Regions from separate parts of the Agrobacterium sp. NPDC089420 genome, predicted to be linked through region 2. Evidence: riboswitches for the same ligand, from Rfam matches in the RefSeq annotation. Region 2 holds a riboswitch; each other region holds the start of a gene.
The links. A riboswitch is a leader RNA that binds a small molecule or an ion and turns the genes downstream of it on or off. The one in region 2 is predicted to bind thiamine pyrophosphate.
Positions count from the first base shown of each region.

Region 1: linked by a shared signal. The riboswitch ahead of thiB (thiamine ABC transporter substrate binding subunit) and the one ahead of ACI2KA_RS21080 (ABC transporter permease) in region 2 are both predicted to bind thiamine pyrophosphate.
Region 3: linked by a shared signal. The riboswitch ahead of thiC (phosphomethylpyrimidine synthase ThiC) and the one ahead of ACI2KA_RS21080 (ABC transporter permease) in region 2 are both predicted to bind thiamine pyrophosphate.

Region 1 covers NZ_JBJDMY010000006.1:195,582-206,306, forward strand. Annotated here, with positions in the region: gene ACI2KA_RS11815 (thiamine diphosphokinase) at 1-183, shown strand, start outside; gene ACI2KA_RS11820 (ABC-F family ATP-binding cassette domain-containing protein) at 188-2,014, shown strand; gene ACI2KA_RS11825 (VOC family protein) at 2,106-2,498, shown strand; TPP riboswitch at 2,544-2,654, shown strand; gene thiB (thiamine ABC transporter substrate binding subunit) at 2,693-3,706, shown strand; gene thiP (thiamine/thiamine pyrophosphate ABC transporter permease ThiP) at 3,726-5,366, shown strand; gene ACI2KA_RS11840 (ATP-binding cassette domain-containing protein) at 5,363-6,079, shown strand; gene ACI2KA_RS11845 (M48 family metalloprotease) at 6,387-7,847, shown strand; gene leuC (3-isopropylmalate dehydratase large subunit) at 7,905-9,314, opposite strand; gene ACI2KA_RS11855 (MFS transporter) at 9,730-10,725, shown strand, end outside.
Region 2 covers NZ_JBJDMY010000015.1:141,264-151,988, forward strand. Annotated here, with positions in the region: gene ACI2KA_RS21065 (carbohydrate ABC transporter permease) at 1-292, shown strand, start outside; gene ACI2KA_RS21070 (alpha-glucosidase) at 305-2,296, shown strand; gene ACI2KA_RS21075 (TadE/TadG family type IV pilus assembly protein) at 2,307-3,632, opposite strand; TPP riboswitch at 3,825-3,927, shown strand; gene ACI2KA_RS21080 (ABC transporter permease) at 4,056-4,841, shown strand; gene ACI2KA_RS21085 (ABC transporter substrate-binding protein) at 4,838-5,788, shown strand; gene ACI2KA_RS21090 (hydroxyethylthiazole kinase) at 5,785-6,525, shown strand; gene thiE (thiamine phosphate synthase) at 6,512-7,174, shown strand; gene thiD (bifunctional hydroxymethylpyrimidine kinase/phosphomethylpyrimidine kinase) at 7,171-7,968, shown strand; gene ACI2KA_RS21105 (Lrp/AsnC family transcriptional regulator) at 8,037-8,495, opposite strand; gene alr (alanine racemase) at 8,623-9,789, shown strand; gene ACI2KA_RS21115 (D-amino acid dehydrogenase) at 9,797-10,725, shown strand, end outside.
Region 3 covers NZ_JBJDMY010000006.1:352,070-362,794, forward strand. Annotated here, with positions in the region: gene ACI2KA_RS12520 (amino acid--[acyl-carrier-protein] ligase) at 1-593, opposite strand, end outside; gene ACI2KA_RS12525 (acyl-CoA dehydrogenase family protein) at 598-1,779, opposite strand; gene ACI2KA_RS12530 (acyl carrier protein) at 1,779-2,030, opposite strand; TPP riboswitch at 2,213-2,324, shown strand; gene thiC (phosphomethylpyrimidine synthase ThiC) at 2,419-4,242, shown strand; gene thiO (glycine oxidase ThiO) at 4,244-5,242, shown strand; gene thiS (sulfur carrier protein ThiS) at 5,217-5,414, shown strand; gene ACI2KA_RS12550 (thiazole synthase) at 5,419-6,192, shown strand; gene ACI2KA_RS12555 (P1 family peptidase) at 6,282-7,286, shown strand; gene ACI2KA_RS12560 (winged helix-turn-helix domain-containing protein) at 7,290-7,685, shown strand; gene modC (molybdenum ABC transporter ATP-binding protein) at 7,654-8,730, opposite strand; gene modB (molybdate ABC transporter permease subunit) at 8,727-9,434, opposite strand; gene modA (molybdate ABC transporter substrate-binding protein) at 9,488-10,279, opposite strand; gene ACI2KA_RS12580 (NAD(P)/FAD-dependent oxidoreductase) at 10,613-10,725, opposite strand, start outside.

The sequences.
Region 1 (10,725 bases), on a different contig from region 2:
GGATTCACCGCCCTTGAGGGTCTTGATATCGGCAATGTGCGTTATCCGCTTGAAGATTTCGCGCTTGCTTTCGGCTCTTCCCGCACTATTTCCAATGTCGCGAATGGCGGCCCTGTGCATTTCTCGCTGAAAAGCGGCAAAGCCATCGTGCTCGCCCGCCCTTATGATCTGACCGGAGCCTGACGCCTTGGCACCCCCTATTTTGAAACTCGATGATATCAAGCTGACCTTCGGCGTGACCCCGCTGCTCGATGGCGCCAATCTCCAGGTGGAACCTGGCGACCGCATCTGCCTCGTCGGGCGCAACGGCTCGGGCAAGTCCACCCTGATGAAGATCGCTGCGGGTCTCGTCGAGGCGCAGTCGGGCGAGGTGTTCCGGCATCCGGCCGCCACCATCCGCTATCTGGAACAGGCGCCGGATTTTGCCGGTTACAATACCGTTCAGGCCTATGCCGAGGCCGGCCTCGGACCGGGTGACGATGCCTATCGCGTCACGTATCTTCTCGAGCATCTCGGGCTTACGGGGCAGGAGGACCCGGTAAGCCTGTCCGGCGGTGAGGCGCGGCGCGCGGCGCTTGCCCGCGTCATGGCGCCCGAGCCCGATATTCTGATGCTGGACGAGCCGACCAACCATCTGGACCTGCCCACCATCGAATGGCTGGAAAGCGAATTGCAGCAGTCACGCAGTGCGCTGGTGCTGATTTCGCACGACCGGCGTTTTCTCGAAAAAGTCTCGACCTCGACCGTATGGCTCGATCGCGGCCAGTCCCGCCGTCTCAATCGCGGCTTTGCCCATTTCGAGGAATGGCGCGACAAGGTGCTGGAAGAAGAAGAGCTGGAGCAGCACAAGCTCGGCAAGGCCATCGAACGCGAAGAACACTGGATGCGGTATGGCGTGACCGCGCGGCGCAAACGCAACATGCGCCGTGTCGGCGAGCTTCAGGCCATGCGCGCCGAATATCGCGGCCACAAGGGACCGCAAGGCACCGTGCAGGCGACCGTCACCGAAGGACGTGAATCCGGCAAGCTGGTGATCGAGGCAGAAGCCATCACCAAGGCCTATGGCGAGCGTGTGATCGTCTCGCCGTTTTCGCTGAGGGTGCATCGCGGCGACTGCATCGGCCTCGTCGGGCCGAATGGCGCCGGCAAAACCACGCTTTTGAAGATGCTTACCGGCCAGCTTGAACCTGACAGCGGCGTGGTGAAGCTCGGCACCAATCTGGAGATCGCAACACTCGACCAGAAGCGCGAGGAGCTCAATCCCAACGATACGCTCGCGCACTACCTGACGGATGGCCGGGGTGACAATCTGCTGGTGAATGGGGAAGTGAAGCACGTAACGGGCTACATGAAGGATTTCCTGTTCCAGCCGGAACAGGCCCGCACGCCGATCCGCAATCTTTCGGGTGGTGAGCGCGCACGCCTTATTCTGGCGCGTATCCTGGCGCGGCCGACCAATCTTCTGATCCTCGACGAGCCGACCAACGATCTCGATATTGAAACGCTCGATCTGTTGCAGGAAATCGTTGCGGGTTTTTCCGGTACGGTCATTCTCGTCAGCCACGACCGTGATTTTCTCGACCGCACCGTCACCTCCACCATTGCGCCGGCCAATCCGGACCAGCCGGATGGGCGCTGGATCGAATATGCCGGCGGCTATTCGGACATGATGGCGCAGCGCAAGGGGGCCGCGGAAGAAAAGCGCAAGGCGGACAAGCAGGAGAAGACAAAAACAGCGTCTTCAGCCGCGCCGTCGCAGGAACCGGCAAAGGCGAAGGGCAAGCTTTCCTTCAAGCAGAAATTCGCGCTCGAAAATCTGCCGAAGGAGATGGAAAAGGCGCAGGGTGAAATCGCAAAACGCGAACAGCGCATGGCCGATCCGGCGCTTTTCACCAAGGACCCCGCCACTTTCAACACGCTGGCGCAGGAGATGTCGAAGCTGCGCGAAAAGCTGGAGGCCATGGAAGAGGAATGGCTGGAGCTGGAGATGCTGCGAGAGGAACTGGAAGGCTGAAGACGATATCTTTTGCCGATTTGAACGGCATCCGCCTTTGACAGGCAGGCGGAATTGCCGTTTGTTGTGCCGGTTCGGAGGAGTTCACATTATGCGCATGATCTTCGTCAATCTGCCCGTCAAGAACATCGAGACATCGAGAAACTTCTTCACGGCGCTCGGTTTCAGCTTCAATCCGGAATATTCGGATGACCGCACGCTGTGCATGATCGTGGAAGAGAACATCTTCGTGATGCTTCTTCAGGAGGAGCGTTTTCGCGATTTCATCAATGGCGATATCGCCGATGCCAAACGCAGCACCGAAGTCCTGACCTGTCTTTCCGCCGGCAGCCGCGAAGAAATCGACGGGATGATTGCAACGGCGCTTGCCTCCGGCGGCAGCGGCTGGAAACCCGTTCAGGATCACGGCTTCATGTATGCCGGCAGTTTTCAGGATCCCGACGGTCACGTTTGGGAACTGGTGCATATGACGGGGCAGGGCTGACCCTGGCCATCTTGCCAATCGCAGATGGCGGGACTAAACCATGATCTTGATCTAACGGGGTGTCTTCTGTTCTCGCGTGCAGAAGGCTGAGAGGCTTGCCAACCCGAAGAACCTGATCCGGTTCATACCGGCGGAGGGATTAGACGGCTTCAAGGCAAGCGGCTATTTCCCTTATCGTTTTTGAGGAGATATCCGTGCGCCGTCGTCTTTTCCTGAATTCCCTCGTTGCCGCCTCGCTGTTGCTGCCCGGTTTCGCCACCGCCCAGGACAAGCAGGAACTGACCGTCTACACCTATGAAAGCTTCGTTTCCGAATGGGGTCCCGGCCCCAGGGTGAAGGAAGCCTTCGAGAAGCTGTGCGGTTGTACGGTCAATTTTGTGGGTGTGGCGGATGGCGTGGCACTGCTGAATCGCCTGAAGCTGGAAGGTGCGGGATCCAAGGCGGATGTCGTTGTCGGCCTCGATACCAATCTCGTGGCGGAGGCGAAGCAGACAGGGCTTTTTGACGTCAGCGGCATTGATGCATCGGCGGCCAAGGTGCCGGGCGGTTACACGGACGATGTTTTCGTGCCCTATGATTATGGGCATTTCGCCGTCGTCTATGATACGCAGACCGTCAAGAATCCGCCTACGAGCCTGAAAGAACTGGTGGAGGGCGATCCTTCGCAGAAGATCGCCATTCAGGATCCGCGCACCTCCACGCCGGGGCTCGGCCTGCTTTTGTGGGTCAAATCTGTGTATGGCGACAAGGCGCCGGAAGCATGGGCAAAGCTCAGAAAGCGCATTCTCACCGTCACGCCGGGCTGGTCGGAATCCTACGGTCTCTTCACCAAGGGCGAGGTGCCGATGGTGCTTTCCTACACCACGTCGCCAGCCTATCACATGGTGGCTGAAAAGTCGGATCGTTATCAGGCCGCAGCCTTTTCCGAAGGACATTACATCCAGATCGAGGTGTCCGGCCTTCTCAAAAATGCGCCGCACAAGGCGCTGGCACAGCAGTTCCTCGCTTTCACGCTCACGCCCGGCTTTCAGGACGCGATTCCCGAAAACAACTGGATGATGCCGGTTGCGGCAACCTCGGCACCTTTGCCGGAGGCGTTTTCCAAACTCGTCGTGCCGCAAAAGACTTTCCTGATGGACCCGGAAGAAGTAGCCAAGAACCGCAAGGCGTGGATCGACGAATGGCTGGCGGCCATGAGCATGAATTGAAGAAAAGGCACGCACCGGCATGATGCTGCGTCGCGACTACCGGCGGTCGATCATCTTCGGGACGGCGGCTTTTGCCGCCGTTTTCCTGTTCATGGCGCTCGCGGTTGCAGCTTTGCTGTCCTTTGATGCCGGTGCATCCGCGGCCGGCATCATGGACGCCTATACATTGCGCATCCTGCGCTTCACGCTTTATCAGGCGATGCTTTCCACTCTTTTGTCCATTGTTCTCGGCCTGCCGGTCGCTCTGGCACTTGCCCGGCGGCGAGAGTTTCCGGGAAGGATCTGGATCATCCGGCTGATGGCGGTACCGATGGGGCTGCCAGTGATCGTCGGCGCCTTCGGCATCATCACCATCTGGGGCAGGCAGGGTGTCCTGAACACTGTCCTCATTTTTGCCGGTGCGGAACAACCTTTCAGCATCTATGGCCTTTCCGGCATCCTCATTGCCCACGTGTTCTTCAATCTGCCGCTTTCGGTGCGGCTGATGCTGGCCGGGCTGGAGCGCATTCCGGGTGAATATTGGCGCATGGCGGCAAGTCTCGGCATGGGACCGGTCTCGGTGTTCCGTTTCATCGAATGGCCGGCCATCTCGAGGCTCATTCCGGGCATTGCCGGGCTGGTGTTCATGCTGTGCGCCACCAGCTTCACGCTCGTGCTTCTTCTGGGCGGCGGGCCGGCGGCGACGACGCTGGAGGTGGCGATCTATCAGGCGCTGCGGTTCGATTTCGATCCACAGCGGGCGATTGCGCTTTCCGTTCTGCAGATCGTTCTCACCGCAGTCCTGCTCGGTCTTCTGGCATTTCTACCATCACCGGACGAGGAGATTTCCTCGCTTGACCGCACCATGCGTCGCTTCGACGGCAAGAACGCCGGAGCGCGCCTGTGGGACGGGGCGGCGATCGTTTTTGCAATTCTGCTGATCGGCCTGCCACTTGCCGCCATAGCCGTTTCGGGGCTGCAGGCCGATCTGCCGCGTCTCGTCACCGCGCCGGTCTTCCTGCGCGCCGCGGTGACCAGTCTTGCAATTGCCGGGCTGTCGGCCATTTTCGTCGTGTTCAGCTGCATGGCGATCATCGGTGCGCGCCAAGCTGTCGGCTCCAGGCGCAAGGCGGCGTGGCCGCTGCGCCTGCTTGCCACCCTGCTCGGGGCAGGATCGTCGCTGGTGCTGCTCGTTCCGCCGGTGGTGCTCGGAAGCGGATGGTTCCTGCTATTGCGGCCCTTCGGCGATGTCAGCTTTTATGCGCCTGTTCTTGTGGCGCTCATCAATATGCTGATGGCCTTGCCGCTTGCCATGCGTGTTCTCGAACCGGCCTTTACCAGCCATTTTCTGCGCACCGGCCGGCTCTCCGCCAGTCTCGGGCTGCAGGGCCTGTCGCGGCTAAGGTTTGCCGATCTGCCGGTTTTGTGGCGGCCCATGCTGATGGCATTTTGCTTTGCCATGGCGCTGTCGCTTGGTGATCTTGGCGCGGTTGCCCTGTTCGGGTCGGAAAATTTCGTCACCTTGCCTTGGCTGGTTTACAGCACTATGGGCAGCTACCGCACCAATGATGCGGCCGGCTACGCCTTCCTTCTCGGTATTGTCTGCCTGCTGCTTGCCGCAGGCGGCGTTTCACGGCAATTGCAATCGACACGGGCGCAATCAGCAAGGGTGGGCACATGACGGGCGATGATTTCGCAGTTCGGCTGGACAAGGTCAGGCTGCGGCTTGGAACGCAGGATTTCGAACTGGATTGTATCTTCCCGCAAGGTCAGGTGACCGCCGTTGTCGGCGCATCCGGTTCGGGCAAATCGACGCTTCTCAATCTGGTTGCCGGTTTCGAGGCGCCGGATTCCGGCCGTGTGGTGATCGGCGGGCGGGACGTGACGGCGCTCGACCCTTCCGAAAGACCGGTGTCATCGATCTTTCAAGACAATAACCTCTTCGCCCATCTTGATATCTTCACCAATGTCGCGCTCGGCGTCAGCCCCGCATTGAAGCTGAAGGCGGAAGACCGGCAGGGGATCGAGACGGCGCTTGCCCGCGTTGGTCTTGCGGGTTTTGACAGGCGTCTGCCGGGCACACTTTCCGGTGGCGAAAGGCAAAGGGCGGCGCTGGCGCGTGCGCTGGTCAGAAAAAAACCGGTCATGCTGCTCGATGAGCCCTTTGCCGCGCTCGATCCAGGGTTGCGATCGGGCATGGCGGCGCTGCTTCTCGACTTGCACGCCGAAACAAAAAACACCGTGATTATTGTCACGCACCATCCGGAAGACATAAAAAAGCTGGCGCAGCGGGTGGTTTTTCTTGATCGCGGCGGCATTGCCTATGCCGGAACGACCGCAGATTTCTTCACCACACAAAATGTGAAGGCCGTCGACAGTTTCCTGAACGGCTGATCGCCTTATTTTCGACGCGCGCCGCTGGCAATCGCTTTAGATGACTTCAATGGCGTTAATTTGCACTTGCCAGTTTCAAGTTGTTGCCCGAGAAAAGACGAGAATTATTGCGTTCTTCAGGAATATTCCGGACTTGATGGATCGTTTTTACCGTATCGGCATTCATCGCCCGTTGGGGCGAATCTGTTATTCTGGTCTGCAATTAACGGATGATCAGGAACGTTAGGGGCAGGCATAGGGAATGAAAAATAGCATGACTGCACAGTGGAGGCTCTTCTCCCGTTCAGGCCTTCGCCGCTCGGGCAGGATGGCTGCGGCCTGTTCCGTGCTGACGGCCTCTGCGCTGTTCCTGTCATCGTGCCAGTCCCTCTTCAGCCCGGCCTACCAGTCCACATTGCGCCCGTCGGACAATCCGCAAACCGTGGAGGAGGTGCAGAAGAACGATCCGCGTGCGCAGATGGGCGCGCGCGAACATCCGCGCATCGTGGCGAGTTATGGCGGCGAATATCGCGACGCCAAGACGGAGCGGCTTGTTGCCCGCATTGCGGGTGCGCTGACGGCCGTTTCGGAAAATCCGCAGCAATCCTATCGCATCACCATTCTCAATTCGCCGGCCATCAACGCCTTCGCGCTTCCGGGCGGCTATCTTTACGTGACGCGCGGGCTTCTGGCGCTTGCCAATGACGCGTCTGAGGTGGCGGCCGTGCTTTCGCATGAAATGGGCCATGTCACGGCCAACCATGGTATCGAACGCCAGCGCCGCGAAGAGGCGGAGGTGATTGCAAGCCGTGTGGTCGCCGAGGTTCTGTCGAGCGATCTCGCCGGCAAACAGGCGTTGGCCCGCGGCAAGCTCCGGCTTGCGGCCTTCTCGCGCCAGCAGGAACTGCAGGCGGACGTCATCGGCGTGCGCATGCTGGGCGAGGCGGGTTACGATCCCTATGCTTCGCCGCGCTTTCTGGATTCCATGGCGGCCTATGCGCGGTTCTCCTCGGCCGATCCCGAAAACGACCAGAGCCTCGACTTCCTCTCCAGCCACCCCAACACGCCGCAGCGCATCGAGCTTGCGCGCCGTCACGCCCGCGCCTTCGGCCAGGAAGGCCAGGTCGGGGATCGTGGCCGCGACTGGTTTCTGGACGGCATAGACGGCCTGCTTTACGGCGACAGCCCGCAGGAAGGTTACGTCCGCGGCCAGACATTCCTGCACGGAACGCTCGGCATCCGTTTTGACGTGCCGGAGGGTTTCGTCATCGACAACAAGGTCGAAGCGGTTCTGGCGACGGGTCCTGGCGACATGGCCATCCGTTTCGACGGCGTCGCCGATCCGAAACAGACAAGCCTTGCCAATTACCTGACCAGCGGCTGGGTTGCCGGCCTGTTGCCGGAAACCGTCAAGGAAACCCAGATCAACGGTCTGGAGGCTGCGACAGCCCGGGCAAGTGCGGATAAATGGGACTTCGACGTGACCGTCATTCGTGTCGGGCAGCAGATATTCCGGTTCCTGACGGCGGTGCCGAAGGGCAATACCCAGCTCGATTCCATCGCCAATGTGCTGCGCACGAGCTTCCGCAAGATGACGCCGCAGGAGATTGCCTCCCTGAAGCCGTTGCGGGTTCGCGTGGTGACGGTGAAGCCCGGTGAAACCGTGGCGACGATGGCGGCACGGATGATGGGAACAGACCGGAAGGTCGATATGTTCCGCATGATCAATGCGATGAGTGCCACGGCGACGATTCAGCCCGGGCAGCGGGTGAAGATCATTTCGGAATAAGGCTCAAAGAAAAACCCCGGAGTGATCCGGGGTTTTGTCTTCAGGCACCTGCGGCGATCATTGCCACTCGCGAACGTCGACGAAATGACCGGCGATTGCCGCCGCCGCCGCCATGGCGGGGGAGACGAGATGGGTGCGGCTCTTGTAACCCTGACGGCCCTCGAAATTGCGGTTAGAGGTGGAGGCGCAGCGTTCGCCGGGCTTCAGGCGGTCGTCATTCATGGCAAGGCACATGGAGCAACCCGGCTCGCGCCATTCGAAACCGGCCTCGACGAAAATCTTGTCCAGACCTTCCTTTTCCGCCTGTTCCTTGACGAGACCGGAGCCGGGTACGATCATGGCCGAAACGGTGGGGGCCACCTTGCGGCCATCGACGATCTTTGCCGCGGCGCGCAGATCCTCGATACGGCCATTGGTGCAGGAGCCGATGAAGACGCGGTCAATGGCGATATCGGTGATGCGTGTACCGGGCTTCAGGCCCATATAGTCCAGCGCCCGCCACTTGGAAGCGCGCTTGTTTTCTTCCTCTATGTCGTCCGGATTGGGCACGATGCCCTGAACGGAGGTCACGTCTTCCGGAGACGAACCCCAGGAGACGATGGGCGGCAGATTGGCCGCATCGAGGATGACAACCTTGTCGTAATGGGCGCCCTCGTCGGATTTCAGCGTCTTCCAGTAGGCGATCGCCTGTTCCAGCGTTTCGCCCTTCGGCGCACGCGGCTTGTCCTTGATGTAATCGAAGGTGGTTTCGTCCGGCGCGATCAGACCGGCACGGGCGCCGCCTTCGATGGTCATGTTGCAGACCGTCATGCGGCCTTCCATGGACAGCGAACGGATCGCTTCGCCGGCAAATTCGATCACATGGCCGGTGCCGCCGGCCGTGCCGATCTCGCCGATAATGGCGAGGATGATATCCTTGGCGGTCACGCCTTCCGGCACCTTGCCATCGACACGCACCAGCATGTTCTTGGCTTTTTTCTGGATCAGTGTCTGGGTGGCCAGGACATGTTCCACTTCCGAAGTGCCGATGCCGTGCGCCAGCGCGCCGAAAGCGCCATGGGTGGAGGTGTGGCTGTCGCCGCAGACGATCGTCATGCCCGGCAGGGTGAAGCCCTGTTCGGGGCCGACGATATGGACGATGCCCTGGCGCTTGTCGCGCTCGGAATAATATTCGACGCCGAAATCCTTGGCGTTCTGCGCAAGCGCTTCCACCTGAATGCGGCTTTCCTCGTTCTTGATGCCTTCCAGCCGGTCGGCGGTGGTGGGAACGTTATGGTCCACCACGGCCAACGTGCGGGCCGGCGAATGCACGGGGCGGCCGGCGATGCGCAGGCCTTCGAAGGCCTGCGGGCTCGTCACCTCATGGACGAGGTGACGGTCGATGTAGAGAAGACAGGTTCCGTCCGGGTCCCGGTTGACGACGTGGTCGTCCCAGATCTTGTCATATAAGGTGCGGGGTGCGCTCATGGCTCTGTGCCTTGTCATGGAAAATTGTATCGGGATTCAATAAGGCGATGGACAGCGGGTGCTGTCAGGCGAGCCTAAGTCGGCTGGTGAGCGCCCCGGAAACGCGCGCAAAGAACCGTGCCGGCAGACGCTTGTGGTCCTGCAGCACATAAACATTCTGCGCGAGACATCCGAATTTAGATCCCATGGCAGCGTTCATAGCAGATTGCCGGTTTTACGGCAACATGAATGCGCAGCATTGCCAGGGTGGGGCTTATGTGCGCCGCATCATGGCGGCCTATCCTTAAGACACCCCGTTTTGCCACGGCTCCTGAATGGCCATGGTGCGATGCAACTTGCGTATTTTGCGTCGCACATATAGATGGGTCCCCTTATCATTTGCATTTCGACGAGAAATCGAAGGGAGGGAAAGCATATGGTATCCGAAAAGGCCCTTATCTCGAAGATCACCTGGCGGCTGATGCCGTTTCTTGGCCTTCTCTACCTCATCGCCTATATCGACCGCCAGAATGTCAGCTATGCCAAGCTGCAGATGGTCGATGCGCTGAGTTTGAGCGAATATGCCTACGGTCTTGGCGCCTCGCTGTTCTTCATCGGTTACTTCATCTTCGAAGTGCCGAGTAACCTGTTCCTCAACCGTTTCGGCGCCAGCAAATGGTTCGCCCGCATTCTGGTTTCCTGGGGTGCCGTCACCATCGCGCTTGCCTATACGCAGAATGCGACGATGTTCTACATCCTGCGTTTCCTGCTCGGGCTCTGCGAAGCGGGTTTCTTCCCCGGCGTGCTGTTCCTGATGACGCTGTGGTTCCCGCGCGATTATCGCGGCCGCATGATCGGCCTCTTCATGATCTTCAGCGCGCTTGCCAATGCGATCGGCGCGCCGCTGGGCGGCATGCTGCTCGATCTGGATGGTTTCCTCGGTTATGCCGGTTGGGAATGGGTGTTCCTGGCCACGGGTATTCCTGCCGTCATCGCCGGTATCGTCACCTTCTTTTATCTGGATGATACGCCTGAAAAGGCGAAGTTCCTGACGCAGGACGAGAAGGACTGGTTGAAGAACCGTCTGGCCGAAGAAAACAAGGGCATGGAAGAGCATGCGGAGGATGGCTTCAAAGCCCTGATCAATCCGCGTGTCCTGTTCATGTCGTTGTGCTATGTCGGTTTTCCGCTCGCCGCCTATGGGCTCAGCTACTGGCTTCCGACGATCGTGAAGAGTTTCGGCGTTTCCAACACTGCCAACGGCTTCATCAACATCATCCCCTGGGTGATCGTGGCCATTGCCCTGTTCGTCGTGCCCTTGGCCGCCGACAAAGCAAAGAACAAGACGCCCTATATTGTCGGCCCCGCCTTCGTAGGCGCCTTCTGCCTGCTGATGTCGGCGCTGCTCAGCGATCCGGTCCTGCAGTTCGCC
Region 2 (10,725 bases):
CGGCGCGTTGTTCAAGGTCGTTGTGCCGCTTTGCGCACCAGGCGTCTTCACCGCCGGCATTCTCGCCTTCGTCAATGCCTGGGACGAGTTCCTGCTGGCGCTGTCCTTCAATTCCAACCCGGCGCTGCGCACCCTGCCCGTCGGCATCCAGCTTTATCAGGGCGAGTTCGCCTTTCCCTGGCCGGTCATTTCGGCGGCGCTGGTGGTCGGCATCGTGCCGGTGGCAATCCTGATCGTCATCTTTCAGGAAAGGGTCGTCTCCGGCCTCACCGCCGGCGGTCTCAAGGGCTAAACAGGTACAGTCATGCAATTCGAAAAGACCAAAGACGGCTTCACGCTTTCAATCGGCGGCCGTATCCTGCTTTCCCATTCGCGTGACAACCCGGCTTTCTTCACCGGTTTCGGCAAGGAGCGGATGGACATGTATCGCGGCAATTTCGATATCGAGGACTATGTCATCGAGCGAACCGCGCTGCGCCATGCCGAACTCGATGGCGACAGCGTCACGCTCTCTTCCGCACCCGGGCAGGCCCCGCGCCTACGTCTGACGCTCGACGGTAACACCATCCGGTTGACGGCGCTGGATGAGGCGATCAACCGCCTCTGGCTGCGCGTCGTCGCGGAAACGGATGAGCATGTCTGGGGCGGCGGCGAGCAGATGTCCTATTTCGACATGCGCGGACGGCGTTTCCCGCTCTGGACCTCCGAACCCGGCGTCGGCCGCGACAAGACCACAGACATCACCTTCAAGTCGGATGTCAGCGGCAAGGCGGGCGGTGATTATTACAACACCAACTATCCGCAGCCGACCTATCTCTCATCGCGCAAATATGCGCTGCATGTGGAAACCAGCGCCTATTCGGTCTTCGATTTCCGCTATGGCGATTTCCACGAAATCGAGATCTGGGCGATCCCCGAAAGGATCGAATTCTTTGCCGGCGACCGCTTCACCGATATCGTTTCCGCCCTGTCGCTGCGGTTCGGACGCCAGCCGGAATTGCCGGACTGGGTCTATAACGGCGCCGTCATCGGGTTAAAGGACGGCGTCAACTCCTTTGCCCGGCTGGAGAAAATCCGCGCGGCCGGAACGAAGGTGTCCGGCCTGTGGTGCGAGGACTGGGTGGGGCTGCGCCAGACATCCTTCGGGGCACGGCTCTTCTGGGACTGGCAGGCCAATGAAACCCGCTATCCGCATCTGCGCCAGAAGATCGCCGAGCTTGCCGATCAGGACATCCGTTTCCTGGGTTATGTGAACCCCTATCTCTGCGTCGACGGACCACTGTTCCCGGTCGCCGAAGAAGCCGGTTATTTCGCCACCGGCGCGGACGGCAAGACGGCGCTGGTGGATTTCGGCGAATTCGATTGCGGCGTGGTCGATTTCACCAATCCGGCCGCCGCCGACTGGTTCGCCGAGGAGATCATCGGCAGGAACATGCTGGATTTCGGCCTTTCCGGCTGGATGGCCGATTTCGGCGAATATCTGCCGATCGACATCAAGCTTTCCAACGGCATCGACGCCAAGCTGATGCACAATGCCTGGCCCACGCTCTGGGCCGAGGTCAACGCGAAGGGTGTCGAAAGCCGGGGCAAGACGGGTGAAGCGCTGTTCTTCATGCGCGCAGGCTTCACCGGTGTGCAGGCCCATTGCCCGCTGATCTGGGGCGGCGACCAGTCCGTCGATTTCTCCCGCCACGATGGACTTGTCACCGTCATCTGCGGCGCGCTTTCCTCCGGCCTCATGGGCAATGCCTATCACCATTCCGATATTGGCGGTTACACCAGCCTGTTCGGCAATGTCCGGACGGCGGAACTCATCATGCGCTGGGCGGAAATGGCGGCCTTCACCCCCGTCATGCGCACGCATGAAGGCAACCGCCCGCGCGACAATCTCCAGATCGATCAGGACGAGGTGGTGCTCGCCCATTTCGCCCGCATGACGGCGATCTACGTAGCGCTCGCCCCCTATCTGAAATCGCTCTCTGCGGAGGCCGCGAGAACCGGCTTGCCGGTGCAGCGCCCGCTTTTCCTGCATTTCGAGGAAGACCGGCAGACCTATTCCATTCAGGACAGCTATCTCTACGGGGCGGACATGCTGGTGGCACCGGTCTGGAAAGCCGGCGAAACGCATCGCCTGCTCTATCTTCCGGGCGACGGCGAGTGGGTGCATCTGTGGAGCGGCGCCCGTCATGCCGGCGGTCAAGAGGTGACCATCGAAGTACCGCTTGGCGAGCCTGCGGTTTTCTACCGCGCCGAGAGCAGCCATGCGCCGCTGTTTGAGCGGCTGCGCCGCACCTGAAACGCGGCCATCAGCTTGTAAGACGCGGCGCGCTGATTGCCTTTTTGAAAAGCGCCGACATCGCCTCGCTGATGCCTTGCGAAGGGCTGACTTCGAAAAACAGCCCCGCAGACGCGCAGGCCTGCATACGCGAGCTGATTTCCGTCTGGAAGGGCTGTATCCACAGCCTGTACCAGCCATTGCCCGTCAGCGGCAGGTAAGTGGTATAAAGCACGGCGATACGGAAGCCTTTTTCCTTGAGCTTGGTGCAGAGCCTTATGTCGATCGGCTCCTGACAACGTCCGCCTTGCGTCGTTTGTTTTGTGCATTTGTTGGGCTTGTAGCTGTCGCCGACCCCATCAGACACGAAGAACACGATTTTTTCCGGCGTAGCGGAACTAGCGCCGCTGCCCGACGCTCCCATTTTGCCTTCGATCTTGGTCAGCGCCCGATCGAAACTGGTGTGCTGATCGTTGTTATACATGTGATAAGGAACCGACATCAGTTCGATGTCGCCGACCTTTTTCTTGGCCTCCTGCAAATCCGACGTGCGCGACACAACCTCAAACAGGTCCTGGTCGGGAAAGGCGTCGTCCGCCGTCTTCCCGAAAGTATAAACGGCAATGCGATATTGATCCTTGCTCTTGCGCGTGGCCGCCGCCGTATCCATCAAGCTCGCGGTTGCCTTGGCAACCACGTCGATGCGTGTGGTCGCGTTGATGCGATCCTTGGCGTCGATATCTTTGTTCTTGATCCTGAAATAGGTGCTGGCCGGATCTGACGTGCCGTCTTTCGTTGTCAGATGACAGGCGAAAGCGCATCCGATAACCTTTTGCATCGTGGCGACATCGGCCGGCGTGGCGCCGACGCCCATGGAAGGGGAATTGTCCAGCAGGAGATAGAAATCGGTAAAGGTTTCCGTCTCGTATTTGGCTGTCGCGCTGCCCCCGACAGTGATGAAATTCGTTCCGAGAAGCCGGGTGAGCGTCGTCGTCACCGAAGCTCTGAAATTGACCGCCGATTCAATGATGGTTCCACGCTTGATCACCGATACTTCAAGGGACAGGAGCTTATAATCCGCGCTCCCCCGCTGATTGCTGTGGAACAACGCCGCCGCTTCCTCAGCGCCAACGGTAATGACGCCATCGCCGGACATCGTCCTCGCCGCCTGGGCGCTTGCCGATGTATCGGCAACCACGGCGAGCGCGGCGGAATCCGCCGCCATCTGCAGATCGGACTTGATGGTGACACCGCGTGTTATGTCCAGCGCTACACCCGCCGCCCCGAAGAGCGGTATCATCAGCACTGCGCTGAGTATGGCAAAATTTCCCGACCTGTCCCGCCAGATGTTCTTCAAGTTAGCCCCCAAGCCTCTCTGAATGCCGGCAACAGCTAACGGAATGATATTGCAATATAGTTTATTGATATAACTAATCATCGATAAATTCGATATACCTCATAACCACATATATCATTCCCTCATCTGTCCGTGACCGCCTGGCATGCAAGGACGTACCGTTGACATTTTTAAAACTTGACCTACAAAACAAGCTCTTCCGAGGGGAGCACCGCACGGTGCTGAGATGGCGATGAGCCGGACCCTTGAACCTGATCCGGGTCATGCCGGCGTAGGAACGGAAACTGTCGTGCCCTTGAGGCTCAGCCCTTTCTCTTCTCCGCCTGACCCTGATCTCCGTGATTGTCACATCTGGAGAGCGAATGATGATGCTGAAACCTTCTGCCCCTCGCGCATGGTGCGTTTGCGTCTGAGGTCCGGCCCATGCGCGCCACACATGCGTTGAACGGTATCGGTCTTCTGCTCCTTCTCTGGCAGGCGGGGACATGGCTGTTTGCGCCGCCCCGTTATATTTTGCCGTCACCCGCCGATGTCGCCGCCGCCTTCCTGCGCCAGCCCGGTTTCCTGTTCGGTCAGGCCATGGTGACGCTTGGCGAAATGGCGCTGGGGCTCACGGCAGGCATCGTCGCCGGCATCGTCGTCGCCTTCACGATTGCCGCCATCCCGCGTCTCGGCCGCCTCTTCTGGCCCATGGTCCTGGTGCTGCAGGCCTTTCCCGTTTTCGTGCTCGCTCCGATCCTCGTCCTCTGGTTCGGCTTCGGCATGGCATCGAAAGTGGTCATGACGGCGATCATCATCTTCTTCCCCGTCGCTTCCGCCTTCACCGATGGCCTCAATCGCACGGACCGGGCCATTCTCGACGCCGCATCGCTGACCGAGGCGAGCCATTGGCAGATCCTCACCCGGCTGCGCGTGCCACTGGCGCTGCCGTCGCTGATATCGGGGCTGCGGGTGGCGGCGCCGCTCGCCCCGCTCGGCGCCGTCATTGGCGAATGGGTCGGGGCTTCCGCCGGGCTCGGTTTCGTCATGATCCAGTCCAATGCCCGCATGCAGACCGACACCATGTTCGCCGCCATGGCCATTCTTGCCGTTATGGCGGTACTGCTCAGGCTTATCGTCGATCGCGCGACAGCCAATCTGGCCCCCTGGGCCAAGGAAACAGAACACGTCAATTCTTTCAGATATTTACGGAGACTTTCGGCACCATGAAACGAACTCTTCTTTCCCTCGTCCTCGCAGCGGCCAGCGTGCTTGCACCCGTACAGTCACAGGCGGCCGACAAGCTGACCGTGTTGCTCGAATGGTTCGTGAACCCCGATCATGCGCCGATGGTGATCGCCAGGGAGCGCGGCCTGTTCGCCGATGCCGGCCTGGACGTGGAACTGGTGCCGCCTGCGGACCCCTCCGCCGTACCGCGCCTCGTCTCCGCGAAACAGGCCGATATCGGCGTGCATTACCAGCCGAACCTCTATCTCGACCACGATGCCGGCCTGCCGCTCGTGCGTTTCGGCACGCTGGTCGAAACCCCCCTCAACACCGTCACCGTTCTGGCCGACGGGCCGATCAAAAGCCTGAAGGACCTGAAGGGCAAGAAGGTCGGTTTTTCCGTTTCCGGTTTTGAAGACGCCATGCTGAAGCGGATGCTGGAAAAGGACGGCCTGACGAAGGATGACGTGGAACTCATCAATGTCAATTTTTCGCTCTCGCCGTCGCTGATCGCCGGCAAGGTGGACGCAACGCTTGGCGGCTTCCGCAATTTCGAACTGACGCAGATGAAGCTCGAAGGCCACGAGGGCCGTTCCTTCTTCCCGGAGGAACACGGCGTGCCGGCCTATGACGAGCTGATCTTCGTCGCCCATCGCGATCTCGCGACGGACAGCCGCCTGCCGCGTTTCCTCTCCGCCGTGGAACAGGCCGCGATCTTCATCACCAACCATCCGCAGGACGCCTGGCAGCTTTTCATCAAGGCCTATCCGAACCTTGACGATGCGTTGAACAAACAGGCCTTCTTCGACACCCTGCCGCGTTTTGCCAAGCGTCCCGCCGCGCTCGACCGCGCCCGCTATGTCCGTTTCGGCGCATTCATGCGGGACATGCAACTGATCAAGCAGGCGCCGGCCGTTGAAGACATCGCCGTGGAGCTGCAGCAGCCATGACCGGAGATCTTCCCACGGCGGCAAAGGCCGCCGATATTCTGGAGCGCGTGCGCAAGGCGCGCCCACGCGTGCATTGCCTGATGAACACCGTGGTGCAGAAATTTACCGCCGACGGCATCACCGTCGTTGGCGGCATACCGTCGATGACCACGTCACCGGAAGAAATCGAGAGCTTCGTCGCCAAGGCGGATGCGCTGACCGTCAACCTCGGTACGCTGGACGCCGAGCGGCGCAAGGTCATAAGGCTGGCGATCGAGATCGCCAGCGCATCCGGCAAGCCGTGGATCGTCGATCCCGTGCATGTCGACTATTCACCCTCGCGGCTGGCCTTCGCCCGGGAGCTCATCGCCCTTTCCCCCACCATCGTGCGGGGCAACCGGGCGGAAATGAGCCTGGTCGGGGACGTGCCGAATGCGGTGAGGATCGAAACCGGACCGGTCGATCATCTCCGCGATGCGATACGCAGCGTCAGGATCGTCAACGGCCACGCATGGATGGCGAAGGTGACCGGCACGGGCTGCCTGTCGGGCGGCGTCATCGCCGCCTTCATGGCGGTGGAAAAGGATGCCCTGACGGCAGCAGCCTCCGCCCTTGCCGTCACCGGCGTTTCTGCCGAGCTGGCCGCCAAACAGTCAAAGGGTCCCGGCACATTCGAAGCGGCGTTTCTGGATGCGCTGTCTGCAATTTCCGGTGACGACATCGTCAATCACGCGAGGATTGAGCATGAACAAGGTTGATTACCGTCTCAACGCGCTGGTGGATGCCGGGCTTGCCGATGTCGCGCCCTTGGCCGAGCTTGCTCTGGCCGCCGCACTCAATGGCGCGACCATTCTGCAGTATCGCGACAAGCACGGCTCGACACGGGACATGATCGACAACGCCCGCGCCATTCATGAGGCCATCTCCGGCACCGGCGTACCGCTGGTCGTCAACGACCGCGTCGATGTGGCGCTTGCCTCCGGCGCGGATGGGGTGCATCTCGGCGCCGACGACATGGATGCAAAGACCGCAAGGCGCATTCTCGGTGAAAAGGCGATCATCGGCCTTACCGTCAAGAACCGCGCCGATGCCGAACGGGCGGCTTCCATGCCTGTCGATTACGCCTGCATTGGCGGCGTGTTCGAAACGGTTTCCAAGGTGAACCCCGACAGGCCGGTCGGTATCGACGGTTTTTCGACGCTTCGTGCCCTGCTGAAGGAATGGAGACCGGACATGCCGGTCGGCGCCATTGCCGGTATCGACCTTGCCCGTGTACCGCCCGTCATCGCCGCCGGCGCGGATGGTGTCGCGGTCATTTCCGCCATCTTTCGGGCGGGCAATATTGCCAGCGCGACCAAGGGTTTCCGCTCTGCAATTGACGCAGCGCTGAAAGCGAGACAGCCATGACAGCCATTGCATTGACCATTGCCGGCTCCGACAGCGGCGGCGGCGCCGGTATCCAGGCCGACATCAAGACCTTCTCCGCGCTCGGCGCCTATGCCGCCAGCGTCATCACCGCCATCACTGCCCAGAACACCCGGGGCGTGACGGCGGTGGAGGATATTTCGGTCGCCACCATCGTTGCGCAGATGGATGCGGTTTTTTCCGATCTCGCCGTCAATGCGGTGAAGATCGGCATGGTCTCGCGGATAGAAACCATTGCCGCCATCGCAGAACGGCTTCGGCAGCAAACGCAGCCGGTGGTGCTCGACCCCGTCATGGTGGCGACCTCGGGCGACCGGCTGCTGCATGAGGACGCCATCGAGACCTTGCGGCGCGAACTCCTGCCGCTCGCCGCCATTGTCACGCCGAACCTGCCGGAAGCGGCGCTGCTGACGGGAACCCCAATTGCGGAGACGGAGCAAGACATTACGCGCCAGGCAGAGCTGATCCTGAGGGGCGGCGCGAAAGCCGTGCTCATCAAGGGCGGCCATGGCGATGGACCTGAGAGCACGGATTATCTGTTTGCGGATGGCGGCATGCAGACGCTTTCCGCGCCACGGGTTGAGACGAAAAACGACCACGGCACCGGCTGCACGCTGGCGGCTGCGATTACGGCTCATCTTGCGATGGGGCATGAATTGCGGGATGCAGTCGGGCTTGCGAAGGACTATCTGAATGGAGCGCTCGATGCCGGGCGGGAACTTGCCGTTGGACATGGGCGGGGGCCGGTGCATCATTTTTATCGGTGGTGGGGATAGCGATGAGAGGGCAGAGTTTGGGGCTTACCCCCTGTCCTGCAGGACAGGGGGTAGCCACGGGTTCGACGCTACCGCGCCTTCGGCGTCGCCAGCACATTGCGGATCGCGAAACTCGAATGTATCCGCGAAACCCCCGGCAGCTTCGACAGGATCTCCTTGTGAATCCGCTCGAAATCCCCCGCGCTTTCCGCCTCGCAGCGCAGGAAATAATCCGATCCGCCCGTCATCAGATAACATTCACGGATTTCCGGATATCGCCGCACCGCATTTTCGAAACGGTTGAGAAAATCCTCCGTCTGCCGGTCGAGCGTGATCTGCACGATGACCGAGATCACTTCGCCGCCCGCAAGACCGCTGGTCAGCGCCGTATAACCGCGGATAATGCCTTCCCGCTCCAGAATATCCACCCGGCGCAGGCAGGCGGAAGGGGAGAGCCCGACTTCGGCCGCCAGTTTCGCATTGCTGATGCGGGCATTCAGCCGCAGCAGACGGATGATATGGCGGTCTGTTGCATCCAGTGACGACATAGAAAATTCCAATTTATCAATGAAAATTGCGTATTTTCAAATTATATCGCATTTTCTTCGAATAATCGTCAAGAAATTCGATAATCGTTGCAATACTCTCATGGGATAAAAATGAGGGTGAACGACCATGGACATGCAGATCAGCCGCCAGCAGGCAGCCGGTGGTGCAAGCGGCCATCTGACCATCGATCTCAGCGCATTGCGCGACAATTATCTGACCCTTGCCGCCATGGCCCCCGCATCGCAGACGGCAGCGGTGGTCAAGGCCGATGCTTACGGCCTCGGCGCCGATATCGTCTCGCAGACCCTGTTCGAAGCGGGATGCCGTAATTTCTTCGTCGCCCATATTGACGAGGCGCTGGCGCTCAGGCTGCGTCTGCCGGCGCATGCGCGGATCTTCGTCCTCAACGGGCTTCAGCCCGGCAACGAGACCTCCTGCGCCGCCATGGCCGTCACCCCGGTTCTGAACTCGCTGGAGCAGGTCGCACAATGGGCCGGCCACGCCCAAAAGCTTGGCAAGGCGCTGCCGGCTGCAATCCAGATCGATACCGGCATGTGCCGTCTCGGCCTCTCCCCTGAGGAGCTTGAAATTCTCGCCTGCCGGCCGCAACTGCTCGAGGGTATCGACATCGCTTTTGTGATGAGCCACCTCGCCTGCGCCGACGAGCCGGACCATGCCGCCAATACCGCGCAGCTTTCGGTGATGCGCAAAGCTGCCATTGCTTTTCCTGACACGCCAGTCTGCTTTTCCAACTCCGGCGGTATCTTTCTCGGCAATGATTATCACAATTATCTGCTGCGCCCGGGCATCGCGCTGTATGGCGGCGCCCCCTCCGTTGCCCGCCCCAACCCGATGAAGCCGGTCGTCCGTCTCGATCTCGCCGTCATCCAGACACGCACCGTGCCCGCCGGTTCGCTTGTCGGCTACGGCGGCTCCTTCGAGGCGGCCGGCCCGACGCGTCTTGCGACAATCGCAGCCGGTTATGCCGATGGTCTGCCGCGCTCGCTGAGCAATCGCGGGGCTGCGTGGTACAATGGAATTCGTCTGCCGATTGCCGGGCGCGTTTCGATGGACAGCATCATTCTCGACATATCGGCCCTGCCCGATGGAACATTGACCCAGGGCAGTCTCGTGCAGATGATCGGGCCTGACCAGACGCTGGAAGACATTGCCGCGGATGCCGGCACGATCGCCTATGAAATCCTGACCGGCCTCGGACGCCGATACCGCCGCAGCTACAGTCAGCCGGGCCAAACCCCGGCCATCGCTTCAACATCAGTCAATCACAAGTGAGACGATCATGAACGTCACTATCCTCGGAGCCGGCGTCGTCGGCGTGACCTCCGCCTGGTATCTGGCCAAAGCCGGACACAAGGTGACGGTGATCGACCGTCAGCCGGCCGCGGCGCTGGAGACCAGCTTTGCCAATGCCGGCGAAGTTTCTCCCGGTTATTCCTCGCCATGGGCAGCACCTGGCATTCCGCTCAAGGCGATGAAGTGGCTGTTCATGAAACACGCGCCGCTGATCATCCGCCCGACGGCCGACCCGGCCGCGTGGCGCTGGATGAGCCAGATGCTGCGCAACTGCACCTCGGCGCGGTATGCCACCAACAAGAGCCGCATGGTGCGGGTCGCCGAATACAGCCGTGACTGCCTGATGGCGCTGCGCGAAGAGACCGGCATCGAATACGACCAGCGCATGCAGGGCACGCTGGAAGTGTTCCGTACCCAGAAACAGTTTGACGCCATCGGCAAGGATGTGGATGTGCTGACGGCCGGCGGCGTGCCCTTCGAGATTCTCGACCGTGACGGCTGCGCCGCCATCGAACCCGGCCTCACCCCCGCCAAGGAGAAGATCGTCGGCGGCCTGCGGCTGCCGGGCGACGAGACCGGCGACTGCTTCATGTTCACCACCGAACTGGCGCGGATGGCTGAGGCGGCGGGCGTTACCTTCCTTTATGATACCGGCATCATGCGCCCCATCGTCGAGGCAGACCGCATCAAGGCCGTGGAGACCACCCGCGGGCTGGTGGAAGCCGATATTTTCGTGGCCGCCCTTGGCAGCTATTCGCCGCAATTCGTACGCCAGCTTGGGCTGACGCTGCCGGTCTATCCGGTCAAGGGTTATTCCATAACGGTTCCGATCGTGAAAGAGGAACGCGCACCGGTTTCCACGGTGATGGACGAAACGTTCAAGGTGGCGATAACCCGGCTCGGCTCGCGCATCCG
Region 3 (10,725 bases), on a different contig from region 2:
ACGTCGAGCCCGACCGCCTTCATCATGTCGACGCCGCGATCCATCCAGCTCTGGCGGAAATCGGTGACGTCGGCCTCCGTGCCCATGCGTACATACTCGCGCATGCGGAAAAGCTGCTGGCGGGCGGGATCCTTGGAGGGTTCATGGCGGAAACAATAGGACTGGATGTCATAGAGACCGCCGCCGGCAGGCAATGCGCCGCGCTTGGCGATCGTCGGATAAAGCGGATAACAGGCCGCCGGCGTCAGCACGATGTCGGTGGCCTTCTGGTCCTTGGTCCAGTCGCCGCCCTCATCCATGGTTTTCAGCAGGCTGACATGGTCGAGTTCGCAGCCGCAGAAGGAATGGACCGTGCCGGCAAGCTGCGGGAAGCTCTTCATGTAACCGCTTTTTTCGAAATAGGCGCGGTTGATGCCGGGCGGAAAACGGATCGCTTCGGCGCCGTCGGCGCCACCGGTGCGGTCGATCAGCCGCTCGAAGGCGGCAATAACGTCCTCGAACTGGCCGCTGCGTCCATAAAGACCGTCCACACCGGTTTCAATCAGCAGGCCTTCTTCGAACAGTCGATCGAGGAACGATGTTTGCATGTCCATGGTCTTATCCCAAGAGGCTGGTATCCTGCTTGTGAACCAGCAGGAGATTGGCGGAATTGCCGAGAATGCGGTCGTTGGAAATCATCAGCCGGGCGGAATGCGCGTCGCGAAGGTGACGGCCAAGGCTGTAGGGCGTGCCGTTCTTGTAGCCCATGATGCCGCAGACCAGCATGGCGTGGTCGATGATTTCCAGAATGGTTTCCGAAGAACAGATCTTCACATTGTTCATGGCGACCGCGAAGGCCATGGACATCAGCTTTTCCGGGTCGACCTTGGTGTCCTCATAGGCCTTGATGCCAGCAATGATGTTGGATTTGACGACCTGCAGCTTGGTGGACACCTCGGCAAGGCGGATGGCGCCGGGAGGAGCGGTGCCGGGTGACTTGCGTGCCGCGGCCCTGACGAAGGACTGTGCGCGCAGCACGGCATCCGAGGCGATGCCATACCAGACGGCGCTCCACAGGAGATGCGAGCTTGCAAGCATGGATTGCGCGGCGATTTCCGCGAAAGGCTTCGGGAATATCTGTGTCGCCGGCGCCTCGCCCCGGAACAGAAACCCATCCGAACAGGTGCCGCGCATGCCGAGCGTGTCCCAGACATGGGTTTTTTCGAGAATGTACTGATCTTTCAGAAAGACGGTCATCACCTGGTCGGCGGGCGCGGCATCCTTGTGGGCGCGCGAGGTGATGAGGATGGCGTCGGCATTGCTGCCATAGGAAATGACGGTCGCATCCTTTTCCAGCCGGCAGCTATCGCCTTCGACCTCGATCGCGCAGATGGAGTTGCGCAGATTGCCGCCGATGCCGCCTTCGGTGGTGGCCGAGCCGAGCAGAAGCTGCTCACCGGCGACGCGCCGCATGAAACCCGCATGCCAGGTGCTGTCGACGCCGTGTTCCACCAGGCTGGACAGTTTGATGTGATGCATGGCGAAAATCATCGCGGTTGCCGAGCAGGCCTGACCGAGACGGGCGCAGATATCGGCGATTTGCTGCAGGGATGCGCCTTCGCCGCCGAGGGAGGAGGGGATCTGGATGCCCAGCAGGCGTTCCTGTTTCAAGGCCGTGACGGCCTCTTCCGGGAAACGGCCGGTGACGTCCACCTCGTCCGCATGTCCGGCGGCAATGGTCGCGACACGGCCCGCGCGCGCGGACAGAGTTTCATCCTGCGGCGCTACGGTCACGTTCATCAGGCTGCCTCTTTACCATCCAGAATGAGCTTAACGGTGTCTTCAATGGCCTTGATGCTGGCGAAGGACTTGCGGTTCAGCAGATTATCGGGAAATTCGATATCGAAAGCTTCTTCAATACCCAGCATCAATTGCACCGACGCAAAGGAAGAAAGTCCGGCCGCGTAAAGATCGGCTTCATCAGCAATCGTATCGACGGGGGTGGGAAGCTGGCCGAATTTGGCCAGTATTTCACGAATAGTCGCATTCATTCCGACGTATCTCCAATGAAATCAACATTAGGAAGGTTTGTGCTTATCGTTATGCCGCAAACGATAATATTCACCTAAACCGTTAGGTTAATTACAACTAACGGCAGCATGCGCCATTCCCGCACCTTTGCCAAGCGTTGATGAGCGGCCTTGACAAAAGCCGGGCGGTGTCTTTTCCTATGGCCATTCACCAGGGGTGTCCCGTCAAGGGGCTGAGATTCTGCTTTCATGCGCAGTGACCCGTTGAACCTGATCCAGTTCATACTGGCGTAGGGACGGTGCAAAGATCGAGGGTCGGCTGGCGTCAGGACGTCCGTGTCGGCACTTCGGTATTTTCCATCATTCCGGCTCGAACTGGGTCTCCACTGTCAAACTTTGGAGCCTCAAGATGAATATCGTTGCCAAGACTATCCCGCTGTCGGTTACCACCGGACCGCATGCCGCCTCCACGAAAATCCATAAACCGGGAATCCTTCATCCACATATTCGCGTGCCGATGCGCGAGATCGCCGTTCATCCGACCGCGGGCGAACCGCCGGTCACGGTCTATGATTCCTCCGGTGCCTATACCGATCCCGCCCATCCCGTCCTGATCGAAAAGGGCCTGCCGCGCCTGCGTCACGACTGGGTCGTGGCGCGCGGCGATGTCGAGGCTTATGAGGGCCGGCACGTCAAGCCGGAAGATAACGGCTTTGCCACGGGCGAGCGCCTGACGCCGGAATTTGCCGTGCGCCACCAGCCGCTGAAAGCGACGGCGGGCAGGGCGGTGACGCAGCTTGCCTATGCGCGGGCCGGTATCATCACTCCGGAAATGGAATTCATTGCCATCCGCGAAAATCTCGGGCGTGAGGCAGCCAAGGAAAAGCTTGTGCGTGATGGCGAGAGTTTCGGCGCGCATATCCCTGATTATGTCACGGCGGAATTCGTGCGCCAGGAAGTGGCAGCCGGCCGCGCCATCATCCCCGCCAATATCAATCACCCGGAACTTGAGCCGATGATCATCGGCCGCAATTTTCTGGTCAAGATCAATGCCAATATCGGCAATTCCGCCGTCACCTCCTCCATGGCGGAAGAGGTGGAGAAGATGGTCTGGGCGATCCGTTGGGGTGCGGATACCGTCATGGACCTGTCGACCGGCCGCAACATCCACAATATCCGCGAATGGATCATCCGCAATTCGCCGGTGCCGATCGGCACGGTGCCGCTTTACCAGGCGCTGGAGAAGGTCAACGGCATTGCCGAGGACCTCAACTGGGACGTGTTCCGTGACACGCTGATCGAACAGGCGGAACAGGGTGTGGATTATTTCACCATCCATGCCGGTGTGCGGCTGCATTACATTCCGCTCACCGTCAACCGCGTCACCGGCATCGTCTCGCGCGGCGGGTCGATCATGGCCAAGTGGTGTCTGCATCACCACAAGGAAAGTTTCCTCTACGAGCATTTCGACGAGATTTGCGACATCTGCCGCGCTTACGACGTCTCCTTCTCGCTGGGCGATGGCCTGCGTCCCGGCTCGATCGCCGACGCCAATGACGCGGCGCAGTTTGCGGAGCTCGAAACGCTGGGCGAGCTGACGCAGATCGCCTGGGCGAAGGATTGCCAGGTGATGATCGAAGGCCCCGGCCATGTGCCGATGCATAAGATCAAGGAGAACATGGACAAGCAGCTGAAGACCTGCGGCGAAGCGCCCTTTTATACGCTTGGACCGCTGACCACCGATATCGCGCCGGGTTACGACCACATCACGTCGGGCATCGGCGCGGCGATGATCGGCTGGTTCGGCACGGCGATGCTCTGCTACGTTACGCCCAAGGAGCATCTCGGCCTGCCGGACCGTAACGACGTGAAGGTCGGCGTCATCACCTACAAGATCGCCGCCCATGCCGCCGATCTTGCCAAGGGCCATCCGGCAGCACAGGTGCGCGACGATGCGCTGTCGCGCGCAAGGTTCGAGTTCCGCTGGGAAGATCAGTTCAACCTGTCGCTCGACCCGGACACGGCGCGATCCTTCCATGACGAAACGCTGCCGAAAGAGGCGCACAAGGTCGCGCATTTCTGCTCCATGTGCGGGCCGAAATTCTGCTCGATGCGGATTTCCCACGATATCCGCGCCGAGGCGCAGAAGGAGGGGCTGGAGGCCATGGCCGCGCGCTTCAAGGAGGGTGGTGAGCTTTACATGCCACTGCCGACACCTGCGAATGCGGAATGACATGCGCGTTCTTGTCAGGGGAACGGGGGTCGCCGGTCTGACGGCGGCCTTCGAGCTGGCGCGAAGTGGCGTTACGGTCGAGATGTCGGAGCGCAACGCCGAACCATCGCGCGGTGCGTCCTTTTATGCGGGTGGCATGCTGGCGCCATGGTGTGAGCGTGAAAGCGCCGAAGACGCCGTTCTGGCGCTCGGCCAGGTGGCGCTCGACTGGTGGGAGGAAGCAACCCCCGGCCTTGTCGTGCGCAACGGTACGCTGGTCGTCGCGCCGGCCCGTGACAAAGCCGAGCTGTTGCGTTTCGCATCGCGGACCTGCGGCTATCGCTGGGTGGACGAGGGCGAAATCGCCGCGCTTGAGCCCGATCTTGCCGGGCGGTTCCGGTCCGGGCTCTATTTCCCGGGCGAAGGGCATCTCGATCCGCGCCTTGCGCTGCAATCGCTGCATCAACGGCTTTGCGCCATGGGTGTACGGTTTCACCTGGGGGTTTTGGTGGACGAACGGCGGTTCGACCGGGTGGTGGATTGCACCGGGCCTGCGGCGGTGGGGACGCTTTCCAGCCTTCGTGGCGTGCGTGGAGAGATGCTTTATCTCGCCACGCGGGAGGTTTCTCTCTCCCGTCCCGTCCGGCTGCTGCATCCGCGCATTCCGCTTTACATCGTGCCGCGCGAGCCCGGTCGTTTCATGGTGGGCGCAACGATGATCGAGACGGAGGATACGGGTGCCATTTCCGCCCGCTCGATGATGGAATTCCTGAATGCCGCCTATGCCGTTCATCCGGCTTTCGCGGAAGCGGAGATCATCGAGACCGGGACAGGCGTGCGTCCCGCCTATCCCGACAATCTACCGAAAGTCACCGAGGATGGCCGGACCATCTTCATCAACGGCGCGCACAGGCACGGCTTTCTGCTCTCGCCGGCCATGGCGGGGCAGGCGGTCCGGATCGTCCGCCAAACGCTTTCTTACAAGGAACAGGATCATGAAACTTCTGGTGAATGGCGATGAGCTTGATCTTGCCGCCGAAACATTGGCCGGCCTGCTCGCCAGCCTGGATTATGAAGGCGAATGGCTGGCGACGGCGGTCAATGGCGATCTGGTGCATTCGCAGGAGCGCGCCGGTTACGTGCTGAAGGCTTTCGACCGCGTCGAAATCCTCTCGCCGATGCAGGGAGGTTGAGGCCATGCTGACGCTTTATGGCCGCGAGGTCTCGTCCCGTCTTCTGCTCGGCACGGCGCGTTATCCGTCCCCCGCGCTCCTTGCCGATGCGGTGCGGGCCAGCAACACGGATATTCTGACGATTTCGCTGCGCCGGGAAATGGCAGGGGCTAAGAAGGGCGGTCAGTTTTTCGAGCTGATCCGCGAGCTGGATCGGCAAATCCTGCCCAATACGGCCGGGTGTCATACCGTCAAGGAGGCGGTGCTGACGGCGAAGATGGCGCGGGAAGTGTTCCGCACCAACTGGATCAAGCTGGAGGTCATCGGTCATCACGATACGTTGCAGCCTGATGTCTTTGCCCTTGTCGAGGCGGCGAGAATCCTCTGCGACGAGGGTTTCGAGGTCTTTCCCTATACGACCGACGATCTTGTCGTGGCCGAAAAGCTGCTGGAGGCGGGCTGCAAAGTGCTGATGCCGTGGTGCGCGCCGATCGGCAGCGCCATGGGGCCGCTCAATCCGACGGCGCTGAAATCGATGCGGGCGCGATTTGCGGATGTACCGCTGATCGTCGATGCCGGTATCGGCCGGCCCTCCCACGCGGTGACGGTAATGGAACTCGGCTACGATGCCGTCCTGCTCAACACGGCGGTTGCCGGAGCCCGTGATCCGGTCGGCATGGCGCAGGCTTTCGCTCACGCCATCGAGGCCGGTCATCGGGCTTTTCTGTCCGGGCCGCTGGAGCCGCGGGACATGGCCGTTCCCTCGACACCCGTGATCGGGACGGCAGTTTTCTCCTGATCGCGGCCTTCCGCCAGCGTCGGGTACATCACCTTTTTGCGTTGACAGTGCCCCGCGGCGGCGGGATACCGGGAGAAAAGGGGAACGGCATGGCGACAGGCAACAATCTTCTCACCGATATCGATGGCGTTTCGGTCGGCAATGTCACCGATCTCTCTCTCGGTTCCGGCGTCACGGCGATTGTTTTTGAGAAACCAGCCATTGCTTCCGGTTCTGTCCTCGGCGGTGCGCCGGGCGGGCGCGATACCGGCCTGCTGGATCCGGCGATGACGGTTGAAACCGTAGATGCCTTTGTGCTGTCCGGCGGTTCGGCCTTCGGGCTGGATGCGGCGGGTGGCGTTCAGGCCGGTTTGCGCGAGATCGGGCGTGGCCTGCAGGTGGGCTCCACCCGTGTACCGATCGTGCCGCAGGCGATCCTGATGGATCTGCTGAATGGCGGCGACAAGAATTGGGGGCTGCATTCGCCTTATCGGGAGATGGGCTATGCGGCGTTCAAGGCGGCAAGCCGTGGGTCTTTCGAGCTCGGAACGGTGGGTGCGGGAACCGGCGCGACGACGGCCACCTTCAAGGGCGGCCTCGGTTCGGCGAGCGCCGTCAGTTCCGGCGGCTACCAGCTGGCGGCCATTGTCGCTGTCAATGCGCTCGGTTCCGCGACGCTTGGAACGAGCTGCCATTTCTGGTCCGCACCTTTTGAGGTTGACGGCGAATTCGGTGATTGCGGCTTTCCGGATCATTTCGACACGGGTCACACCGCCCTGCGTCTCAAGGGGGTCAATCTCACGGCGACGACCATCGGCGCGGTGGTCACGGATGCCGTGCTGACGAAGGCGCAGACGCACCGCCTTTCCATCATGGCGCATGACGGGCTCGCCCGCGCTGTGCTGCCCGCCCATCTGCCGAGCGACGGTGACACCATGTTCGCGGCTGCGACCGGTGAAAAACCGCTTGAGGGCGGCATTCATTTTGCCGAACTCTGCCATCTTGCGACAATGGTGATGGCGCGGGCGGTGGCGCGCGGGATCTATGAGGCGACGGCGTTGCCGGTGGATGGCGGGCAGAGGGCCTATCGCGATATTCATGGCCGGGGTGTTTGAAGCATGAGCGAGAAACGCCCGGCGCTGAAGCCCGTTCTTCGCATCGATTTTCCGCCCGGAGAGCGTCTGGGCCATGGCAAGATCGAGTTGATGGAGCTGATTGTCGAAACCGGTTCGATTTCGGCTGCCGGGCGCAGGATGGATATGTCCTATCGCCGCGCATGGCTGCTGGTGGATGCGCTGAACCACATGTTCAGACAGCCGGTGATCGAATCGCAGCGCGGCGGCAAGCAGGGCGGCGGCGCGGCATTGACCGCCTTCGGCGCCGAATTGCTGACGCGCTATCGCGGCATGGAAAAGCGGATGAACGAGGCCCTGCGTCAGGATATGGACTGGCTGGAAGCCAATCGTAATCCTGCCGATGCCGTCAATACGGATCGAGAGCCGCCGACTTTATGATTGCGTGCACCGGTTTTCCGGGCACCAGTTGCAAGCGTTGGCGCGAGAGGTCGGTGATACGCGACTGGATGATATCGCCGCCGCAATCCACCTGAACCGTCACCATGCCGTCCCCGCTACCCGACATATCTGCGACATGGCCTTCTAGAATGTTGAGTGCGCTAAGCCCTTCGGGTTTCACCAAAGCCAGCATGACATCGCGTGCCGGTATCAGCACCCGTGCGGAACTGCCCGGCTCGCCCTTCTTTGCGGGAACCTGCAGCAGCGCCGTGTTGAGCCTGACGGCGGCAAGCCCATGCCGTTCGTCGAAGCTTTCGATGCGCCCGGACAGGATGCTGCCCGCCTCCCGCCGCTCGAGATGGGTACTGAAATCCGGTCTAGCCAGCACTTCGGCTGCTGGTCCCTCGCCTTCGACCTTGCCGTCCTTCATCACCACGATGCGGTCGGCAAGACGGGCGACCTCCTGGATGGAATGGCTGACATAAACGATCGGGATTCTGGTCTCGTCGCGCAGCCGCTCGAGATAGGGAATGATCTCGGCCTTCCGCTGTTCGTCCAGCGAGGCGAGCGGCTCGTCCATCAGCAGCAGCCTGGGGGAAGAGAGCAACGCGCGGCCGATGGCGACACGCTGTTTTTCGCCGCCAGAGAGCTTGTTCGGACGGCGCTGCAGGAGATGGCCGATGCCGAGCATATCGACGATACGGTCTTCATGAGCGCCCGTCGTTTTGTCCGCGGCGAACCATCTGCCGTAATGCAGGTTTTGCGCCACGCTGAGATGGGGGAAAAGCCGCGCCTCCTGAAAGACATAGCCGAAGCGGCGTTTATGCGCCGGCAGAAACAGCCGCTTTTCACTATCGGCCAAGATCTGGCCATTCAGAATGACCTGTCCCCTGTCCGGACGCAGCAGGCCGGCAATGATGCGGATCATCGAGGTCTTGCCGGAGCCGGAGCGTCCGAACAGTGCGGTCACGCCGCCTTCGGAGGTAAATGATGCGTCGAGTTCGAAGGAGTCGAAGCGATGATGGCTGGAAACCGAAAGCGTCATTCCATGCTCACCCGTTTGCCGATGATGCGGGCCAGAAACTCCGAGACGAGCAGTGCCAACATGGAAATCACGATGGAAACGATGGTGAGCCGCAAAGCGCCGGCATCGCCACCTGGAACCTGCGTGAAAGTGTAGATGGCGGCGGACAGCGTTTGGGTCTCGCCGGGAATGTTCGACACGAAGGTAATGGTCGCGCCGAATTCGCCCATGGCCTTGGCGAAAGCGAGGATCATGCCGGCGATGATGCCGGGCAGTATCAAGGGAAGCGTGACGGTGAGGAACACCCAGAGCGGGCTTGCCCCCAATGTCCCCGCCGCTTCTTCCAATTTGCGGTCCACCGCCTCGATGGAGAGGCGGATGGAACGCACCATCAACGGAAAGGCCATGACGGCGCAGGCGAGCGCCGCCCCCGTCCAGCGAAAGGAAAAGACGATGCCGAACCAGCTATCGAGAAATTGCCCGATCGCGCCCCTGCGGCCGAAGAGGACCAGCAGCAGGAAACCGGTAACGACGGGCGGCAGAATGAGCGGCAGGTGGACGATGCCGTTAAGCAGCGACTTGCCCCAGAAACGGCCACGCGCCAGCGCCACGGCCACCGCTATGCCGAAGGGCAGGCTGGCAAGCATGGCGATGGAGGACACCCACAGGCTGAGCCTGATCGCCGTCCATTCTTCAGGGCTGAGTGTCCACCAATGCAATGCCATATCCTGCAATTGTCAGCTTTCCTGGCCCGCCGGGAAGCGGGCCTGAGCGAAGCTTATTTCAAAACGGTAAAGCCTTGCTTTTCGAAGAAGGGCGTCGCCTTTTCGGACTTCAGGAAATCCAGATAGGCTTTCGCCGCCGGAGATTTTGCTTCCGAGAGAATAGCGACGGGATAGATGATTGCCGGATGGCTGTCTTCCGGGAAGGTGCCGACGATTTTCACGCCGGGATCGGCCGCCGCATCGGTCTGGTAGACGATGCCATAGGGCGCTTCGCCACGCGAGACGAGCAGCAGGGCGGCACGCACGCTTTCCGCGCCGGCGACCTTCTGTTCCACCGAGGACCAGACACCGAGTTTTTCCAGAGCAGCCTTGCCATATTTGCCCGCCGGAACGGAATCGACTGCGCCCATGGCGAGGCGGCCGTCGCCCACCAGAGCGGCAAGATCGAAGCCCTGCTTGATCTCTACCGGCTTGGCCTTGTCGGCAGGCGCCACGAGGACAATGCGGTTGCCGAGAAGATTGGAGCGGCTGTCAGCGTTGATCAGCTTCTTTTCGGCGACATAGTCCATCCAGGCAAGGTCGGCGGAGATGAAGATATCCGCCGGTGCGCCCTGCTCGATCTGCTTGGCGAGCGCGGAGCTTGCGGCATAAGAAACGGTCGCTTCGTTGCCGCTGTCCTTTGCCCATTCGGCGTTGATGGCGTCAAGCGCGTTTTTCATGCTGGCGGCGGCGAAGACAGTGACCTTTTCGGCGGCATGGGTCGGAACCGCTGCAAGGGAGGCGGCCATCCAGAAGGAGGTGGCGGCGGCAATGGTTTTGAAGAAGCTGCGACGCAAAAGTCTCATGGTGTTTCCCCCGGTTCGAGATATTCTGATGAATATATCGATAGGCCTATAGGGCAATCATTATATTTTCAAGGATATATCGCTAGGGCAGGGAAAAGCTGCCGCTGGAGGGGCAGAACGATGACAAACTGCATGCCCTTGTCTTCCGTCATACCGGCTCAGACCGGCGCCAGCCACGTCGCATCTTTACCATGGAAAGAGCTCTGCGCGATCAAGGCTTGATCGCGCTGGAGCCCGGGTCAGGCCAGGGGTGACGGGGTGCGGATATAAGGTTTCCGCCACGCCGTGAACAGTTGCTTGGCACTTGGCGAGCGGCCGGGGTGGTCTTTCGGATCAAAACCGTTCACCGGCGAAATGGGCGATCTGTGCGCCGGCCTCGTAATAGGTTTCTTTCACCGCACGAAAAGCCTGCGCTTTCGGCTCCGTCACCGGCAGAGGCAATTCGT